4 regions of the Streptomyces rectiverticillatus genome follow, and region 2 is predicted to be linked to each of the others. Evidence: riboswitches for the same ligand, from Rfam matches in the RefSeq annotation. Region 2 holds a riboswitch; each other region holds the start of a gene.

The links. A riboswitch is a leader RNA that binds a small molecule or an ion and turns the genes downstream of it on or off. The one in region 2 is predicted to bind cyclic di-AMP.
Region 1: linked by a shared signal. The riboswitch ahead of FGW37_RS12765 (LysM peptidoglycan-binding domain-containing protein) and the one ahead of FGW37_RS03295 (C40 family peptidase) in region 2 are both predicted to bind cyclic di-AMP.
Region 3: linked by a shared signal. The riboswitch ahead of FGW37_RS24310 (M23 family metallopeptidase) and the one ahead of FGW37_RS03295 (C40 family peptidase) in region 2 are both predicted to bind cyclic di-AMP.
Region 4: linked by a shared signal. The riboswitch ahead of FGW37_RS14955 (M23 family metallopeptidase) and the one ahead of FGW37_RS03295 (C40 family peptidase) in region 2 are both predicted to bind cyclic di-AMP.

What each region holds. Positions count from the first base shown of each region.
Region 1 is NZ_CP040752.1:2,975,235-2,980,149, forward strand. Features, by position in the region: gene eno (phosphopyruvate hydratase) at 23-1,312, opposite strand; gene FGW37_RS12765 (LysM peptidoglycan-binding domain-containing protein) at 1,576-2,325, opposite strand; cyclic di-AMP (ydaO/yuaA leader) riboswitch at 2,329-2,510, opposite strand; gene FGW37_RS12770 (LysM peptidoglycan-binding domain-containing protein) at 2,771-3,895, opposite strand; gene FGW37_RS12775 (cytochrome P450 family protein) at 4,009-4,915, opposite strand, start outside.
Region 2 is NZ_CP040752.1:843,433-848,347, forward strand. Features, by position in the region: gene FGW37_RS03290 (S1 family peptidase) at 1-897, shown strand, start outside; gene FGW37_RS03295 (C40 family peptidase) at 1,034-1,507, opposite strand; cyclic di-AMP (ydaO/yuaA leader) riboswitch at 1,512-1,674, opposite strand; gene FGW37_RS03300 (carboxylate-amine ligase) at 2,030-3,112, shown strand; gene FGW37_RS03305 (sodium/calcium exchanger protein) at 3,149-4,393, opposite strand; gene FGW37_RS03310 (FAD/NAD(P)-binding protein) at 4,627-4,915, shown strand, end outside.
Region 3 is NZ_CP040752.1:5,543,760-5,548,674, forward strand. Features, by position in the region: gene FGW37_RS24305 (M16 family metallopeptidase) at 1-1,060, shown strand, start outside; cyclic di-AMP (ydaO/yuaA leader) riboswitch at 1,278-1,433, shown strand; gene FGW37_RS24310 (M23 family metallopeptidase) at 1,447-2,256, shown strand; gene FGW37_RS24315 (GntR family transcriptional regulator) at 2,527-3,192, shown strand; gene FGW37_RS24320 (HPr family phosphocarrier protein) at 3,426-3,707, opposite strand; gene FGW37_RS24325 (bifunctional acetate--CoA ligase family protein/GNAT family N-acetyltransferase) at 3,815-4,915, shown strand, end outside.
Region 4 is NZ_CP040752.1:3,481,570-3,486,484, forward strand. Features, by position in the region: gene FGW37_RS14950 (aldo/keto reductase) at 1-741, opposite strand, end outside; gene FGW37_RS14955 (M23 family metallopeptidase) at 831-2,063, opposite strand; cyclic di-AMP (ydaO/yuaA leader) riboswitch at 2,073-2,206, opposite strand; gene FGW37_RS14960 (PP2C family protein-serine/threonine phosphatase) at 2,279-3,586, opposite strand; gene FGW37_RS14965 (DEAD/DEAH box helicase) at 3,769-4,915, opposite strand, start outside.

The sequences.
Region 1 (4,915 bases), 2.1 Mb from region 2:
GTCAGGTCAGCCCTTGCTGCGCTTACTGGTTCGCGGAGCGAAACCGCGGGAAGGCGCTGCGGCCGGCGTAGACCGCGGCGTCGTCCAGGATCTCCTCGATGCGCAGGAGCTGGTTGTACTTGGCGACGCGCTCGGAGCGGGCCGGGGCGCCGGTCTTGATCTGGCCGCAGTTGGTGGCGACGGCCAGGTCGGCGATGGTGACGTCCTCGGTCTCGCCGGAGCGGTGGGACATCATGCACTTGAAGCCGTTGCGCTGGGCCAGCTCGACGGCGTCCAGGGTCTCGGTCAGCGAGCCGATCTGGTTGACCTTGACCAGCAGGGCATTGGCGGCGTTCTCCTCGATGCCGCGGCCGAGGCGCTCGGGGTTGGTGACGAACAGGTCGTCCCCGACGAGCTGGACCTTGTCGCCGAGCTTCTCGGTGATGGTCTTCCAGCCGTCCCAGTCGTCCTCGAACAGCGGGTCCTCGATGGAGACGAGCGGGTACGCCGCGACGAGCTCGGCGTAGTACTCGGTCATCTCGGCGGCGGTGCGGTCCTGGCCCTCGAACTTGTAGACGCCGTCCTTGTAGAACTCGGAGGCGGCCACGTCGAGCGCGAGCGCGATGTCCTGGCCGGGGGTGTAGCCGGCCTGCTTGACGGCCTCGAGGATGAGGTCGAGGGCCTCGCGGTTGGAGCCGAGGTTCGGGGCGAAGCCGCCCTCGTCGCCCAGGCCGGTGGACAGGCCCTTGGTCTTCAGCACCGACTTGAGGGTGTGGTAGACCTCGGTGCCCCAGCGCAGGGCCTCGGAGAAGGACTCCGCACCGATCGGCGCGATCATGAACTCCTGGATGTCCACGTTGGAGTCGGCGTGCGAGCCGCCGTTCAGGATGTTCATCATCGGAACGGGCAGCAGGTGCGCGTTCGGGCCGCCCAGGTAGCGGAAGAGCGGCAGGTCGGACGCCTCGGAGGCGGCGTGCGCGACGGCGAGGGACACGCCCAGGATGGCGTTGGCGCCGAGCGAGCCCTTGTTGTCGGTGGCGTCCAGGTCGAACATGGCCTGGTCGATCAGGCGCTGCTCGGTGGCGTCGTAGCCGACGAGCTCCGGGCCGATCTGCTCGATGACGGCGAGGACGGCCTTCTCGACACCCTTGCCCAGGTAACGGTTCTTGTCACCGTCACGGAGCTCGATGGCCTCGAAGGCACCGGTGGAGGCGCCGGACGGCACGGCGGCACGGCCCGTGGAGCCGTCGTCGAGGCCGACCTCGACCTCGACCGTGGGGTTGCCTCGCGAGTCGAGGATCTCGCGAGCTACGACGACGTCGATGGACGGCACGAGGGTCTCCTTCGTGTGTGTCTGTGGTTCTGCAGCACGAGCCTAACGGGCCCCGGAGGCTCGCCTCGCCGTTGGACCGCGTTCTCGGGCCGGAAAAGCCTAAAAAACAGCACAAAAGCCCAGAACGTTGTACGAACGATGGATTCGGCCGGCCCGGAAACGGCTGAGCCCCGCTCCGGTGCGCGCTCGGGGCAGCGCATCGGAGCGGGGCGGTCCCGCGCAGCGGAGAAGGGCGGCCCACCGCGGTGGACCGCCCTGCCGGATCAGCTGAGGTGCAGCTTCTGGCCGACGTAGATCACGTCCGCGTCCTGGACGACGTCCTTGTTGCGGTCGTACAGCTTCTGCCAGCCGCCCTTGACGTGCTGGGCCTCGGCGATCTTGGAGAGGGTGTCGCCCTCCTTGACCTCGTACTCGCCGTCGCCGACCTTGTAGGACTGCGTGCTCGGGGCGGTCCGCTTCGGGGCCGGGGCCTCGTCGCGCTCGGTGGCCTGCGGGGCGGAGTGCTTCGGCGCGGCCTTCTTCGGCGTGGCCTGGCGCTCGCTGCGGTCCGCGTGGGACTTGCCCGAGACGGTGCCGCCGGTGCGGGAGGACTTGGTGGACTTGCCGGCGGAGCCCGAACCGGAGGGGTCGACGTTCGCCTTCGGGCCGCCGGCCGTCAGGCCGCCGGGGCCGGCGCAGCCCCAGGCGCCCGGGCCCTGCATGGCGAGCAGCTTCTCGGCCACGGCGATCTGGGCGCTCTTGGAGGCGTGGTCGGCGCGGTCGGCGTACTTCTGGCCGCCGGCGGCGTTCCAGGAGGACTGCGAGAACTGCAGGCCGCCGTAGTAGCCGTTACCGGTGTTGATGGACCAGTTGCCACCGGACTCGCACTGGGCGACCTTGTCCCACGTCGAAACCGAGGCGGCGTTGGCGGAGGTGGCGACCATCAGCGGGGCGGCGACAGCTGCACCGGTGACACCGGCGAGCGTGAAGATGCGGACGGCCTTGGACGGACGACGGTGCTTGCCCTTGGACATGAGTCGTTTCCTCACCGACGCCTACGAGGTGAGCTGTCGGGTTCGGGCTGTGAGTTCGCCCGGCTTCGTGTGCGAGCACACTCGGCTTCACCCCTAGCCGGTCCCGGACCCGCGGCCTTCGGCCGAGGAGCCGTTTCCGGCGCCTACCTTGGTTCCCCCGCTCCTGCCTACGGCGCTTGCGCGACGACTCCCCCGATCGCCGGCAGGATTCGGCGTGGCGACCGTGGTGCCCGCGGTGGCGAGCGGTCACGACGGTAAACACAGTCGCGGCAAGGGTTCAAACCCCTCTTTCCAGCCACAGTTGCCCCTGGTTACCCAGGGGAACAACGCGTTTCCGCAGGTGAGAGACGGTTTACCAGTTTCGGGAAGACCGCATTCCGCCATCAGGCAAAGAGACCCATGTCTCACTTTCGACTGGAACGGACATTCGCCGCGAACTGCCGGTCTATTTACCGACTTCGAGCCTCTGACCAGGAAGGATCAGGTCGGGATCGGTTCCGACCGCTTTCTCATTGCGCTGATACAGAGACTGCCAACCTCCCTTGACGGCATGCTGCTCGGCGATGGCTGACAGGTTGTCACCGGGACGCACGGTGTAGTCGGTGGGCGTGGGGCTGCCGGTGCGAGCGTCGCCGCCGCCCCGCGACGTACGGCTCTCGTCCTCCGAACGCGACGGGTCGCCGCGGTGCTTGCCCGTGCCCGTGCCGCCCTCGTCGGGCGCCCGTCCCGCGGGCGAACCGGAATCGCCGGGAGCGGGTGTGGCGGAGCCGCTCGGGATCTGGGTCGGGTCGTCCGTGGGAGGCGTCGAGGGCTTGCGGTGCCGGCCTTCCTGCGGCTCACCGGACTTCCCGTCGCCCGGCGTGCCCGAGGCGCCCGGTGACGGCGCGTCGGACGACGGGCTGCCGGAGGGCCGGCCGGACGGCTGACCGGAGGACTGGCCCGGCGACGGCTGACCGGTCGACGGCTGCCCCGAAGGCTGCGTGGAGGGGTCGGCCGAGGGGCTCGTCGAGGAACCCGGCGACGGCTTTCCGGACGGCGAAGGAGACGTGGACGCGTCAGAAGGCTTGTCGTGCTGGGAGGGCTCGGACGGCTCGGACGGCGTGGAGTGCGAAGTGGTGCGCTCCGGGGCGCGTGAAGGCGTCGAGTCGCTCGCGGGGGCGTGTGTGCCGCCCGGGTTGACCTCCGCCGGGGTGCCGCCCGAGGTGAGGCCCGCGCTCGCCGCGCAGCTCGACCAGGGGCTGGTGCCGCCGCTCTCGAGGATCTGCTCGGCGACGGTGATCTGCTGCGCCCGGCTGGCGAGGTCGGGCCGGGGGGCGTACTCCCTGCCGCCATGGCGCTCCCAGAGGTCCTGGGTCAGCTGCAGTCCCCCGTAGGTCCCGTTGCCGGAGTTGGCGCTCCACAGGCCTCCGCTCTCGCACTGGGCGACACGGTCCCAGGTGCCGGCGTCGGCTGCCGTCGCGCCGGTGGCCGCCAGCAGCGGCATGGCGATTCCGGAGGCGGTCACCCCCGCGGCGACCACGATGGCGGGTATCTGACGGGGGCGGCGATGTCGGCCGTTTCCGGGTCTCATGGGCGGTTGCCTCTCGTTCGGCGGCGAATGGTGGTTGAAGATAGCGACGGCCCACCGGAGTCACAAGCCGATGTAGCGGAGGTCACGCCGAGATCACGTCGGCTGACGCCGGTTCAGGCAGGCGGCCGCTCCTGGGTGGTTGTGTCCGGAATGCCCTCCGGCGTAAAGGCCACGGGAAGGGTGCGCAGACCACGCATGATGAGTCCGCCGCGCCACCGCAGATCCTCCGGATCGGCCCCCAGCCGCAGATCGGGGAGGCGCCGCAACAGGGTCGCCAAAGCCGTCTGGCCCTCCAGGCGGGCGAGGGGTGCGCCCAGGCAGTAGTGGATGCCGTGGCCGTAGCCCAAGTGCTGGTTGTCGCGCCGGGAGAGGTCCAGCGCATCGGGGTCGGCGAAGCGCTCGGGGTCGCGGTCGGCGGCCGCGAGGACGACGAGGACGGGGTCGCCCTCGGCGATGCGCTGCCCGCCGATCGTCAGGTCCCGGGTGGCGAACCGCCAGGTCGCGAGCTCCACCGGGCCGTCGTAGCGCAGCAGCTCCTCGACCCCGGTCGCGAGCAGGCCCTCGTCGCCCTCGGCGAGGGCGCGCTGGAGGCGCTCGCGCTGCTCCGGGTTGCGCAGCAGGGCGTAGGTTCCGTTACCGATCAGGTTCACAGTTGTTTCAAAACCCGCAAAGAGCAGGATGAAGGCCATGGCCGCGGCCTCGTCCTCGGTGAGGTGCTCACCGTGGTCACTCGCCCTGATCAGACCCGAAATGAGGTCTTCACCGAGATCCTCCCGCTTACGGTGGATCAGTTCGGTCAGATAGCCCCGCATCTTCTTCACTGAGCGCGCCACTCCGCCGCGCGGCCCGCCGCCGTGGCGGATCATCATTCCCGCCCAGTCCCGGAAGTCGTCCTGGTCCTCGCGCGGCACTCCGAGCATGTCGCAGATGGCGTAGATGGGGAGGGGGAAGGCGAACTCGTGGATGAGGTCGGCTTCACCTCTGCCGGCGAAGCCGTCGATGAGCCGGTCCGTCAGCTCC
Region 2 (4,915 bases):
GCGGACTCGGCCGGCTCGTACTACGACGCCGGGACCGGTAGGCTCGTCGTCGGCGTCCTCGATCAGGAGACGGCGGCCAGGGTACGGGCCGCCGGTGCCGAACCGAGGACCGTGCGCCACTCGGCCGCCGAGCTCGCCTCGGCCCTGCGGACACTGAAGGCGGAGGCAGCCATTCCAGGCACGGCCTGGTCGGTGGACCCCCGCATCAACAAGGTCGTCGTCACCGCCGACAGCACGGTCACGGGCGCCCGGCAGGACCGGCTCGACAAGGCCGTCGCACGGCTCGGCGACAAGGTCGCGGTCAAGAGAACGGCAGGGAAGTTCCGTCCGCTCATCGCGGGCGGCGACGCGATCTGGGGCAGCGGCGTGCGCTGCTCGCTGGGCTTCAACGTCACCAAGGGCGGCAAGCCGTACTTCCTCACGGCCGGGCACTGCGGCAACGCCTCGCGGACCTGGTCCGCGACCCAGGGCGGCGCCCAGATCGGCGTCGTCGAGAGCTCGTCCTTCCCCGGCCACGACTACGCGCTCGTCCGCTACACCTCCACCATCGCCCACCCGAGCGCGGTGGACCTCTACAACGGCGGCACGCAGAACATCAGCAAGGCCGGGGAGGCCGTCGTCGGCGAGAAGGTGCAGCGCAGCGGCAGCACCACCCGGGTCCACGGCGGTGAGGTCACCGCCCTCGACGTGACCGTCAACTACGAGGAGGGGGCGGTCGAGGGCATGATCGGCACCTCGGTCTGCGCCGAACCGGGCGACAGCGGCGGCGCCCTCTTCGACGGTGCCACCGCCCTCGGCCTCACCTCGGGCGGCAGCGGCGACTGCTCCGGCGGCGGAGAGACGTTCTTCCAGCCCGTACCGGCAGCACTGCAGGCGTACGGGGCCCAGTTGCCCTGAGGCGGGGCACCGGCCTGACGCACTGCGGTCCTGACGCACTGCGGTGACGCACTCCTCCGGGGAGCCCTTCACAGGTTCCCCGGAGGTCTCCGGGCCGGGGTGGGTCGCCCCGGCCCGGTCAGTCCGGTCAGTCCGGTCAGTTGACCCGGCCGTACCAGACGCTGTTGGACCAGATCTTCTCCAGCCGGACGGTCGTGCCCGGCTTGGGCGAGTGCCAGATCTTGTTGTTACCCGCGTAGATCCCGACGTGGTAGACGTTGCTTCCCGAGTGGAAGAAGACCAGGTCGCCCGTCTGGCGGGAGCCGGCGGAGATGTGCCGGGTCTTGTTGTACTGCGCGGCCGCGGTGCGCGGCAGGGTCTTGCCGGCCTTCTTGAACGAGTAGAGCGTGAGGCCCGAGCAGTCGAACCGGTTGGGGCCGGCGGCGCCGTACTGGTAGGGGGAGCCCTGCTTGGAGGCCGCGACCTTCAGGGCGGCGGCGCCCGGAGTGGCCGCGCTCGCCTCGGCCGACATTCCGGGGAGGAGCATCGACGCGGTCACGGTGGCCGCGGTGACCACCGAAGCGGCGCCGGCGCGGGACATGAGCGTGGATATGCCAGGGAACGCAGACATGCCAAAACCCTTCGTCATCCGCCTGCGAAAGATGACCTGTCGGGTTCGGGCTGTCGAAGTTGCCCGGCCACCTGAAATGGCTTCACCCCAAGGACCACCGCCATCGTGGTCCGCCGTGCTCGGGTCTCCCGCTCCTGCCGATCCATTCGTTTCTGCTCCGCACCCGGTACGGCGGCAGGACTCGGCGTCCGCCCGGGTCGCCCGCCTCGGTGACGGGATCTTGTTGTTCGCTGCACGATCCTGCATCACGGGCCGCCGGAATTCGGAGCCGAAAGGTGCTTCTGTGAACTTCTTCACTTCACGGCGATCCCTGGAACCGGGGTGTTACCCGGCATCACCGGTAACCGGTAATCCCCTTTATCAAAAGGGCGTTGAAGAACTGATTCGAGTCATCCCGGCGGTGCGGAAAAGTCGAGGTGGCGAGGGCCGCAGCAGGGCGTCGGTAGGGCGTCTTTGCGTCAGAAAGCCGTGGCGGCGGGCTCCGTGCGGTTCGCTTCGGGAGCGCGAGGGTAGCCCTACGGCATGCTCACCCTAGGGATCGAGGAGGAGTATCTTCTGCTCGACCCGGCCACCGCACTGCCGGTACCCCTGGCCGACGAGGTCCGGGCGGCGGTCGACCTGGAACCGGTCGTGAACGAGCGGGAGATTCAGGCGGAGCTGTTGCAGGCCCAGGTGGAAGTCGCCACTCCGGTCTGCGCCGATCTCGCCGAGGCCAGCCGGCACCTGCTGCGGCTGCGCCATGCGGTGAGCTCCGCCGCCAAGCGGTCCGGCTGCCGGATCGCCGCCTGCGGTACGGCGCCGTGCTCGGGGCCCGAGCGCATCCCGGTCACCGGCAATCCGCGCTATCTGGCGATGCGGATCCGTGCCGCCCAGCTCGTGGACGAGCAGTTCGTCCACGGGATGCACGTCCATGTCGCCATCCCCGACCGCGAGATGGGCGTCGCGGTCCTCAACCGGGTGCGGCCCTGGCTGCCCGTCCTGGTCGCCATGGCGGGCAACTCCCCGCTGTGGAACGGCCTCGACACCGGCTTCTCCAGCTGGCGGACCGTGGTCTACAGCCGCTGGCCGGTCAGCGGACCGCCCCCGTACTTCGACGGCCTCGCGGACTACGAGGCGCGCATCCAGGCGCTGTTGACGGCCGGGGCGATCGAGGACCGGGGCCAGCTCTACTGGCAGGCACGGCTGTCGGACCGCTATCCCACGATCGAGGTGCGCTGCCTGGACGTCCAGCTGCGCGCCGACGACGCCGTCATGTTCGCGGGCATCGTCCGCGGGCTGGTCGCCACCGCCATCCGCGACGAGAAGGCCGGGCGGCCCCCGACGCCCTGCCTGCCGGAGCTGCTGGCCGCGGCGAACTGGCACGCCGCCCGGCACGGGCTCGACGGGGTCCTCGTGGACCCCGCGGGCCGGCGCCACGGCGCGGACGAGGTCGTCCGCAGCCTGCTCGCCTACATAGGGCAGTCACTGGAGGAGTCGGGCGACACCCGGCAGGTGAGCTCGCTGGTCAGCCGCCTGCTGCGGCGGGGCACCGGGGCGGACCGGCAGCGCCGGGCGCTGGCCACGGACGGGCTGAAGGCGGTGACGGAGCTGATCTCCGAGCCCTAGCCCACGCCGGCACCGGGCTCCTCCCGGCCCGGGAGTTCAAAAGTGCGGGTCCCCCGCGATCCGCCCGCCCAGGGCCCGGACCGTGTCCGGGAGGTAGCGCACCCGCGTCGTCAGCAGAAGGGCGGCCAGGCCCAGATAGACGTAGGTCAGCACCTCCCGGGCGTATTCGCCCGGAAGCGCGAACTGCACCGCGAAGAAGATGAGCAGGGCTGCGGCCTGCCACCGGGCGAAGCGCAGGTCCAGCAGGACGACGACGGCCAGGACGGTCTGCGCGGCCGTCAGGGCGACCTCGTCGACCTGACGGGTCACCAGCGGCAGGTCCGCCCCTCCCCCGCCGAGCGCGTGGGCGAGGGGCAGGCAGCCCACCAGCAGCGTCCACTGGTTGACCTTGCTGGACAACAGCGCGCCGAGGCCGTCGCCGGCCCGCATGCGCCAGGCGAAGACCACGGCGACGATCAGCTCCGGGGCCTCGGACGCGAGCGGGGCGAGCCACTGGACCAGCACGAAGCGGTCGATGCCGAGCGAGGCGCCCGCCTCCACCAGTCCCTCCGCGAACGGCTCGGCACAGGCGAAGACCACGGCCGCGGCGCCCGCGAAGAGCACGGCCGTCACGGTGCGCCGCCCGGCCCGCGGCAGCAGGGCCAGCCGCGCCGGGACGCCGACGAGCTCCTCCATCTCGCCCGAGCCGCACTTCGAGATCCGGTAGAGGTAGTAGCCGTACCAGGGGACGAGCACCACCGGTACGTACCAGCCGATCTCGCGGCTGAGCGGCATCACGAACGCGAAGACGGCGGACACCGCGAGGAAGGCGACGTCGATGCGGCGGTGCGGCTCCAGCACGATCGCGCCCGGGGCCGCGCCGCGGCGGCGCAGCGCCAGGGCGGCGGCGAGCGCGACGAGCGGCCAGCCGACGCCCACCAGGAGCCGGTTCGCGCCGGTCATGTTGGCCGCCGCGTAGGCGGCGTAGGAGGGGTCGGAACCAGCCGCGTAGGCGAAGTAGAGGTCGACGGCGTACTCGGGCAGCACGGCGATGAAGGCCAGCAGGGCCAGAGCGAGCGCCCCGGCCATGTCCACGCGGGCCGTCTCCGCGGCCCACATCAGCAGGAGCGCCGAGCAGAGCACCCCCAGGCCGAAGACGGCCACGGCCCAGCCGGGCGACAGGTGGGCGCCGCTCAGCCGTGCCACGGCGGCGGGAACGGCCCCGGCACAGGCCGCGGCGATCCGCGCGGCGCTCGCGGCGACGGAGGGCGGCGCCGAGACCGGTGCCGCAGGCTCACCCATGGCCGCTCCTTCCGCGTCGCACCTGTTCCTGCCGATCTACCAGCAGGAACAGGCAGTCCGGAGCGGACAGCCCGAGGTGACGGACGGTGACGCCCGTTCGGCCCAAGAACCCGGGGGTGTGCGACGGAGACACGGTCTACGCCTCTGCACGGGCCGCGCGGGTTCCGCGGGAGGGCCGGATGGGCAGGGTGCTCTACGGACCCGGGGGGATGACCGAGGGGAGGACGGTGCTCGTGGGACGCATCGCTCGTATCGCCGGCCGGGACGTCGTCATCGTCGGCGGCGGGGTCGCCGGGATCAGTGTGCTGCTGCAGCTGGTCCGCGCGCTCGCCGACCGCCGGCCACCGCTGCCGGTCCGGTCCGTGCGCGTCGTGGACCCCCACCCGGTGGGCTGGGGCCTGGCCTTCGGGGACGACGACCCGCTGCTGCTGTGCAACAGCGCGGCCGAGCTGAACTCGCTCCTCGCGGACCGGCCCGGCGACTTCGTCGCCTACCTGCGCGAGCACGGCTGGGCGGGCACCG
Region 3 (4,915 bases), 4.7 Mb from region 2:
CCTGTCCCTGGAGGTCCCCGCCTCCCGGCTCGGCAAGGCCCTCGGCCTCGTGGCCGACGCGCTGCGCGCCCCCGCCTTCCCCGACCACGAGGTCGAGCGGCTGGTGGGCAACCGCCTGGACGAGATCCCGCACGAGCTGGCCAACCCCGCCCGCCGGGCCGCCATGGCGCTCTCCAAGGAGCTCTTCCCGGCCGGCTCGCGGATGTCCCGCCCGCGCCAGGGCACCGAGGAGACCGTCGCCCGCATCGACGCCGCCTCCGTGCGGGCCTTCTACGAGGCCCATGTGCGCCCCGCCACCACGACCGCCGTGGTCGTCGGCGACTTCACCGGGGTCGACCTCGACGCGGCCCTCGCCGACTCCCTCGGCGCCTGGACGGGCTCCCCGGCCGAGCCGTACCCGCTCAAGCCGGTCACCGCGGACGACACCGGCCGCGTCGTCATCGTGGACCGCCCCGGCGCGGTCCAGACGCAGCTCCTCATCGGCCGCATCGGCGCCGACCGGCACGGCCAGGTCTGGCCCGCCCAGAGCGTCGGCACGTACTGCCTGGGCGGCACCCTCACCTCCCGCCTGGACCGCGTCCTGCGCGAGGAGAAGGGCTACACCTACGGCGTGCGGGCCTTCGGCCAGGTGCTGCTGTCCACCCCGGAGGGCACCGGCGCGGCCATGCTCGCCATCAGCGGCTCGGTGGACACCGCCTCCACCGGCCCCGCGCTGGAGGACCTGTGGACCGTCCTGCGCACCCTCGCCGCCGGGGGCCTGACGGACGAGGAGCGCGACTCCGCCGTGCAGAATCTGGTCGGCGTCGCCCCGCTGAAGTACGAGACGGCGGCGGCCGTCGCGGGCACCCTCGCCGACCAGGTCGAGCAGCACCTGCCGGACGACTTCCAGGCGCGCCTGTACGAGCGCCTGGCCGCGACGGGCACGGTGGAGGCCACCGCCGCCGTGGTGAGCGCCTTCCCGGTCGACCGCCTGGTGACGGTGCTCGTCGGTGACGCCGCGCAGATCGAGGAGCCCGTCCGTGCCCTCGGCATCGGGGAAGTGACCGTGATCACGGGCTGAAGCCCCCCGGCGGGCCGGCCGCACCGGTCGGTCCGTCAACCGGCAGGCACGCGCGCCCCTGAGGCGCGTGTGCCTGCCAAATGTCCGATTTAGCGGAGTGGTTGCACGTCTGCGTTGTGGCGTGGGCCACAAAATGGGGCTTCTGTTTGCCGATCGAAAGTGGCGGCGTCTAGCGTCGAAGCGTCTGTCCGTCAGATGTGCGCCGCATCCGCGGCCCGGGCAGACATCGCCGAGTCCCCGTACGGCGCGAGCCAGGGGAGCCGGGGACCCAAGTGTCCCTGGGGTGAATCGGGCCCCTTTCCGGAGGGATCCGTAGGAGACCTTCCTGCTCCGAACCCGTCAGCTAACCCGGTAGGCGAGAGGGAAGGAAAGGACCAGCCTCACCAATGGCGTTCACTCGTGCCACCGGGAAGCACCGCAAGCCGAGCCGCGCCGTTCGCGTCAGCGCGAACGCGGCGGGCATAGCCACCCTCGCCGCCACCGGTGTCGTCGCGGGCTTCGCCGCCCCGGCGCTGGCCGCCTCGCCCGACGAGGCCCACCGTCCCACCGAGGACACCGGCCTGACCCAGGCCGTCGTCATCGGCGAGGACACGGCCGGCCGCATCGGCGAGCAGGCCCAGGTCCAGAGCAGCGCCGCGGCCGAGACCACCGCCGTCCACGAGGCCGAGACCGCCGCCAAGCAGCAGGCCGCCGACGTCAAGAAGGCCGCGGACGAGGCCAAGCGCAAGGCCGAGGCCGAGCGCAAGGAGGCCGAGCGCGTCGCCCGCGAGCAGGAGCGCAAGCGCCTGAACACCTTCGTCTCGCCGATCGCCGGCTCGTACGTCTCCACGTCCTACAAGGCCTCCAGCGGCCTGTGGTCCTCCGGCAGCCACACCGGCATCGACATGCACGCCGCGACCGGCACCTCGATCCAGGCCGTGGGCGCGGGCACCATCGTCGAGGCCGGCTGGGGCGGCGCCTACGGCAACAACGTCGTCATCAAGCACAACGACGGCACCTACACGCAGTACGGCCACCTGTCGTCCATCGACGTCAGCGTCGGCCAGTCGGTCACCGCCGGCCAGCAGATCGGCCTCTCCGGTGCCACGGGCAACGTCACCGGCCCGCACCTGCACTTCGAGGCCCGCACCGGCGCCACGTACGGCACCGACATCGACCCGGTCGCCTACCTCAGCGAGCACGGCGTCTCCCTCTGACGCACCCGCCCGCGCCCCCGCGCGGCACATTCGCCTGACGAAGGCCCCGGCCCACCGGCCGGGGCCTTCGTCGTATCCTCGTGTTGGCCAAAACATATCGATGACTTCACGTGCGCCGTCGGAAATCGCGGACGGCTGCAATAGAGTCGCTGAACAGGCGTCAATCGGCCGCGTTTCGCGGGGGTTATGCGGAGGTTCACCCATGCGGGGCCCTACGTGAACGGTGATGGCACAGCGAATCAGAGCGGCCGTCGCATTTCCGCGCACGCCGTGTGCACGGCGATCCGTGACGACATTGTTTCCGGCACGTTTCCGCCCGGCAGCAGGCTCACCGAAGAAGTCCTCGCGCGCCGCTACGGCGTTTCGCGCGTGCCCGTGCGCGAGGCGCTGCGCACCCTCGCCTCGGAGGGGTTCGTGACCACCCGGCGGCACGCGGGCGCCTGCGTCGCGGAGCCGACCGAGCAGGAGGCCGCCGATCTGCTGGAGGTCCGCGCCCTGCTGGAGCCGCTGGGCGCCGCGCGCGCCGCACAGCGCCGTACGGAGGCGCACCTGAAGGTGCTGCGCGGTCTGGTCCGGCTCGGCCAGGAGCGCGCCCGGGGCGGGCGTACGGGCGAGCTGCGGCCGCTCGGGGACTGGTTCGACGAGACCCTCGCCCAGGCGTCCGGCAGCCCGAGCCTGGCGGGCCTGCTCACCCAGCTCCGGCTCAAGATCTCATGGGTGTACGCGGCGGAGCCGCCCGCGCGGCCCGTCGACACCTGGGAGGTGCTCGGCGCCCTCGTGGACGCCGTCGCCCGCGGCGACGCGGAGCGGGCCCGGGCCATCGCGGCGGCCCGCACGGACCGCTCGCCGGGGGAATTCCGGCTGCGCCGCACCGTGCCGGCGGCCCGCGTGCGGAATGCGGGTCCGGCCGCGCGAACGGTGATCTCCGGCTCTTGACCTCGTTCCCGGGGCTCGGGCCTATTTACGTCCCGTGTTACCGCAGGAACCATCTCCGGCCGAACTTCCGCCGAAGGAATACCCGGCTGTTACCGCTGGAATGCCATGGATTTCACGCGGGCGCACGCGGGGGTGTGAATGGGGTGCGCGGGGTGCGGACGGGAAAACGACAGCGGGGCCGCGGCGGCCCTCAATCGGCCGCCGCGGCCCCGCCGCACGCGATTTCCGTCGAATCAGACGGTCTCCGGGAGCTCCTCGAGACCCTCGGCGACCAGCTTCGCCAGACGGTCCAGAGCGGCCTCGGCGCCCTCGGCGTCGCTGGAAAGGACGATCTCCTCGCCACCCTGGGCGCCCAGGCCCAGCACGGCCAGCATGGAGCCGGCGTTGACCGGGTTGCCGTCGGCCTTGGCGATCGTCACGGGGACGCCGGCGGCGGTCGCCGCACGGACGAAGATCGACGCGGGACGGGCGTGCAGGCCCTCGGTCCAGCCGACGTTGACGCGGCGCTCAGCCATGGTGTTGCCCTTCAAGTCGTAGGAGTTGTCTAGACCAGTGTCTCACGGTGCCCGGAGTGCTCCGGCGCAGCGCTCCCGATGTCCGTGCCCGGCCTTACGCTGGCCCCATGCAGACGACGCCGGCGCAGTCCGGGCCCGAGTACGCGTACCCCACCCACTGGGAAGCCGACGTCGTGCTGCGCGACGGCGGCACCGCGCACCTGCGCCCCATCACCCCCGGCGACGCCCAGCGCCTGGTGAGCTTCTACGAGCAGGTCTCGGACGAGTCGAAGTACTACCGCTTCTTCGCCCCCTATCCCCGCCTCTCCGACCGGGACGTGCACCGCTTCACCCATCACGACTACGTCGACCGGGTCGGCCTCGCCGCCACCGTCGGCGGCGAGTTCATCGCCACCGTCCGCTACGACCGCATCGACGGCCGCGGCATGCCGGCCTCCGAGCCCGCCGACGAGGCCGAGGTCGCCTTCCTCGTGCAGGACGCCCACCAGGGCCGCGGCGTCGCCTCCGCCCTCCTGGAGCACATCGCCGCCGTGGCCCGCGAGCGCGCGATCCGGCGCTTCAGCGCCGAGGTGCTGCCCGCCAACACCAAGATGATCAAGGTGTTCACGGATGCGGGCTACACCCAGAAGCGCAGCTTCGAGGACGGCGTCGTCCGCCTCGAACTGGATCTGGAGCCCACCGACCGCTCCCTCGCCGTCCAGCGGGCCCGCGAGCAGCGCGCCGAGGCCCGCTCGGTGCAGCGGCTGCTCGCCCCCGGCTCCGTGGCCGTCATCGGCACCGGCCGCACGCCGGGCGGCATGGGGCGGGCCGTGCTGCGCAACCTGCTGGCCGGCGGCTTCACCGGGCAGGTCCACGCCGTCAACCACGCCTTCCCCGAGGGCACCACGCGGCTCGACCCCGAGGGTGTGCCGGCCCACCGCTCCGTCCTCGGCATCGCCGGGCCCGTCGACCTCGCCGTCGTGGCCGTGCCCGCCGGTGAGGTGCCCTCCGTCGTCGCCGAATGCGGCGAGCACGGCGTCCAGGGCCTCGTCGTCCTCTCCGCCGGGTACGGCGAGAGCGGTGCCGACGGGCGCGAGCGCCAGCGCGAGCTCGTGCGCCAGGCCCGCTCCTACGGGATGCGCATCATCGGGCCCAACGCCTTCGGCCTCATCAACACCGCAGGCGGCGTCCGCCTCAACGCCTCCCTGTCGCCCGAGCTGCCCGCCGCC
Region 4 (4,915 bases), 2.6 Mb from region 2:
GCGCTGCCCGCGCTCGGAGGCGAGATACTCGCCGGCCTTCCCCGCGCGTGCGCTGTCCACCGTCTTGCCCGGGCGGTACTTGCCGGTGAGGAAACCCGAGGCCAGGGCGTAGTACGGGACGGCTGCCAGGCCGTGCTTCTCCGCCACGGCCGCCAGGTCGCCCTCGTAGGTGTCGCGCGAGACCAGGTTGTAGTGGGGCTGAATCGCCACGTACTTCGCCAGGCCGGTCGTCTCCGAGAACTCCAGCGACTCCTGCAGGCGCTCCGGCGTGATGTTCGAGGCCGCGATCTCGCGGACCTTGCCCTCCTTCACCAGCGCGTCGAGAGCGGTGATGAACTCCTCCACCGGCACCGACGGGTCGTCGTAGTGCGTGTAGTAGAGGTCGATGTAGTCGGTACGCAGGCGGCGGAGGGATTCCTCCACGCCCGCCTTGATCACCGATGCGCGCAGGCCCCGCGGCTCCGGGACGCCCGCGCCGACCTTCGTGGCGAGGACGATGTCGGCACGGTTGCCGCGCGAAGCGAACCAATTGCCGATGACGGTTTCCGACTCGCCGCCCTCGTTGCCCGGGACCCAGGCCGAATAGACGTCGGCGGTGTCGATGAAATTGCCGCCCGCCGCCGCGTACGCGTCGAGGACGGCGAAGGATTCCGCCTCGTCCGCGGTCCATCCGAAGACGTTGCCGCCGAGGGCCAGCGGGTGGACGGAGAGGTTGCCGATCTTCTTGTGAATGTCAGCCATGCATCACTTCAGCGTCCTTGCGGGAGTGGGTATTCCATTTCCGCTCCTCGCCACCCCCTGCGGTACGCCGCCCGCCGGTCCCGCGCCCGCTACGGCTGCAGGCCCCTGTTCCTCAGCCACCCCAGCGGGTCGATCGGCGCGCCCCCGCCCGGCCGCACCTCCAGGTGCAGGTGCGGGCCGGTGACGTTGCCCGTCGCACCGACACGACCTATGACCTGGCCCGGAGCGACCTTCCCCGACGTGACGACCATCGACGACAGGTGGCAGAACCACAGCTCCGTACCGTCGTCGAGCCTCAGGACGATGCGATAGCCGTACGCCCCCGCCCAGCCGGCTTGAACGATCTTGCCGCCGCCGACCGCCCTCACCGGCGTGCCGGTCGGGGCTGCGAAGTCCTCCCCCGTGTGGTTCGCGGACCACATGTTCCCCGCCTGGCCGAAGCCGGCCGTCAGGGTGTACGAGGCGAGGGGGAGCTTGAACGCGCCGGAGGTGGAGTGGCGAGCCGCCGGGGCGGGAGCGGGAGCCTGAGCGGGAGTGGCAGCCTGAGCGGATCGCTGCTTCTTCGGCGTCTGCTTCTTCGGCGTCTGCTTCTTCGCCGTCTGGTGCTGCGGTGCCTCTTGCTTCGCCGTCTGCTGCTGCTTCGGTGCCGCCGCCCGCGCCTGCGGCTCCTCGGACGTCTCGGGCGCCTCGGCCCCCTCCCGCTCCTTCTCCGCCTCCGCCGCCTTCCGCTCCGCCGCCTTCTTCTGCGTCTCCGCGGCCTGCCTCACCTGCGCCGCCTGCGCCTCGGCCACGGCCACGCCCTGCTGGTGGTCGGCCTGCTCCAGGATTCTCGCCCGGAGCGCCTCACCCGCCGTCGCCGCGCTCTCGGCCATCTGCACTGCGGCCGATGCGCTTTCCTCACCGGCGAATTCGGCGTCGGCGGCGGAATCGACCGAGCCCGCCGCGCTCCCCGCGAAGAACGAGCCCACTCCCGGCAGCTGGGCCAGGTCGGGCATGGATATGGACGTCGCCGGGCGGTCCTGGGCGTGCGCCATGCCGCCCGCGCCGACCGCCGCGATGACGCCCACACCGAGCACCGCGCCGCTGCGGGCCATCGTGCCGCCGCGCTGCTTCACGACGCGGTGGCGGCCGCGGCCCGTGCCGAAGGCGTTGTAGACGGACGGCCGGTAGGAGGTGGGGGTGGACGACGGCTCGGGGTCGTACGCGGTCCCCGTCTCGTACCGCAGCCCCGGCCGGGGCTCGGGCTCGGGCTCCGGGTCGTACGGGGGTACGTACGCCGGGACCAGCGGCGGGTCGTACGCGGCAGGCTCGTTGGATGCCACGGAGGCACTCCTTTCCTTCCTTCTCGCCTACCGGGTTAGCTGACGGGTTCGGAGCAGGAAGGTCTCCTACGGGCCGCGCGCGGCCCGATTCACCCCAGGGTGGTGGTTCCCCGGTTCCCAGAACTTGCCGGCGTATCAGGTGGTGCTGTGCCCGCGGGATTCGGCGACGGCGCACGGCGCATCGCCTCTTGCGGCGTTGCGACAACCGCGCTCCGTTATCGAACGTTAATAGACGTGCCGGGTGGATTCCAAGCCGAACGCCCGAATCCACCGATGCCCTCGGGCACGTCTTCACGGGATGTGCGCCCGCGGAACCTGTCGATACTTTCTACGAAATGCTGTTCGATCCGCTCGCCGCGCCGGATCGCCAACAGCGCCATGTCGTCCGCGGCCTGACCCTCCGAATGGCGCGCGACGTCCGCGACCAGGGCGTCCAGCAGCGCCTCCGGGTTCTTGAACCGGCAGCCCGTCAGCCCGGCCCGGAGATCGTAGAACGTACCGCCGGCGTCCCTCGCCTCGGTCACCCCGTCCGTCATCAGCAGCAGCATCGACCCCGCGGGGAACTCCCGCTCCTCCGCCCGGTCCGGCCACACCCCCAGCTCGCCCAGACCGAGCGGCAGCGCGGGGACGGCGGGGTCGGCCACGCCGATGCGGCCGTCCGCGTGCAGCAGGAGCGGTGAGGGGTGGCCGCGGTTCAGCAGCCGGAAGACGGGCTCCCCCGGCGGCAGCTCCGCCAGTACGGCCGTGGTGAAACCCTCGGACCGGTCCACGGCGTCGGCGCGCAGGTTCGCCCGCCGCGCGCCCTCCCGCTGGAGCGCGTGCTCCAGCCGTCCCGCGAGCCCCTCCAGCGTGGGCTCCTGCTCGGCCGCCTCCCGGAAGGCGCCGATCACCACGGCGACTGCCTCGACCGCACCCAGGCCCTTGCCGCGGACGTCGCCGACGATGACGCGTACGCCGTACGGGGTGTCCTGGACCGCGTACAGATCGCCGCCGATCCGGGCGTCCGCCTGGGCGGCGACGTAGCGCGCGGCCACGCGGAGGCCGCCGATCCGGGACGGGGGCGCGGGCAGGACGGCGCGCTGGGCCGCCTCCGCGATGCCCCGGGCGGAGGCGAGCTGCTGATCGCTGCGACGGGCGATGCGGTTGATGCCGAGCGCGACCAGGGAGACCGCACCGATGGTCGCGATCTCGGCCAGCGCCTCACCGGTGTCGGACGGCCGGTGGTAGAACACGAGGCCGACCGCGACCGCCACGGCGGCCAGGGCGGCCGTGACCGTGACGCGGAGGGTGTGCAGCGGCGCCGCGACGAGGGGCGCGGCGGAGAGGAAGGGGGCGCACGTGTAGTGCGCGGGCGCCCCGAGGTCGAAGAGTACGGCGCCGACGATCAGAACGGCCGGGAGCCTGCGGACGGCCCGGCGCACGGCCGGGCGCGCCGTACGGCGGAACGTGCTGCGCCTACTGGTGCCGCTGGACGCGCCACCGCCCGCGCCACTGCCACTGCCACTGCCACTGCCACTACCCATGCCCCCGGCGGCGCCCCCGGCAGCACGGCGGGCAGAACGGCTCTCTCGCTTGCCCACCGCACTCTCTCCTGACCGGCAGTCCCGCACGTCACGACCTCCCACCCTTCCGGGCGGGAGGTCGGCAGGCGAACGGTGCTGGGCCAACCGGGGAGGTAAGCCCCGGAGGAGGTGAAGCAAGGGCCTTACGAGGAGCGGCGCTCCCGTGCGCCCCCGGCGCCCCGGCCGGCACCGCTCCTGCCGGCACCCCGGCCGGAAGCCGCACCGGAAGCGCCACCGGACGCCCGCCCGGCACCCCGGCCCGAGCCACCCGAACCGCCCGAACCGTAAGACGCAGAGGACGACGAAGAAGACGACGAAGACGACGACGCCCCGGAAGACATCTCCGTACGCACCCGGCCACGACCGCCACGCCCGCCGCGCGAGCCACGGGTGCCCCGGGAGCCGCGCGACCCGGCAGCAGCCGCAGCCCCACCGGCGGACCCGGCGCTCGCGCCGCCCCCGCCCGACCGCTTCCGCGGCGTCGACTGGGCCGGCACCGGCGGCGCGATGACCACCGGCACGCCGCTGGGCTCCTGGGCGCCCGTGATGCGGACGAGCTCCTCGTCCTTCGGGCCGACCGTGACGACGTTCGGGGAGATCTTGGCCGTGACCATCATCCGGCTCATCTCGCGGCGCTGCTCCGGCAGCACGAGCGTGACGACCGTGCCGGACTCGCCCGCGCGGGCCGTACGGCCGCCGCGGTGCAGGTAGTCCTTGTGGTCCATGGGCGGGTCGACGTTCACGACGAGGTCGAGGCCGTCGATGTGGATGCCGCGCGCGGCCACGTTCGTGGCGATCAGCGCGGTGACTTCCTGGGTGCGGAAGAGGTCCAGGGTGCGGTTGCGCTGCGGCTGGCTCTTGCCGCCGTGCAGGGCGGCGGCGCGCACGCCCTCGGACAGCAGCTTCTTCACCAGGCGGTCGGCACCGCGCTTGGTGTCCACGAACATGATCACGCGGCCGTCGCGGGCGGCGATCCGGGTGACCGTGTCCTTCTTGTCCGTCTCGGTGACGTGCAGCAGGTGGTGGTCCATCGTGACGACCGCGCCCACCGACGCGTCGACGGAGTGCGTCACCGGGTCGGAGAGGAAGCGGCGGACGAGCCGGTCGACGTTGCGGTCGAGGGTCGCGGAGAACAGCATCCGCTGCCCCTCGGGGTCGACCTGGTCCAGCAGCTTGGTGACCTGCGGCAGGAAGCCCATGTCGGCCATCTGGTCGGCCTCGTCCAGGACCGTGATCCGCACGTCGCCGAGCTTGCAGTCACCGCGCTGGATGAGGTCCGCGAGCCGCCCG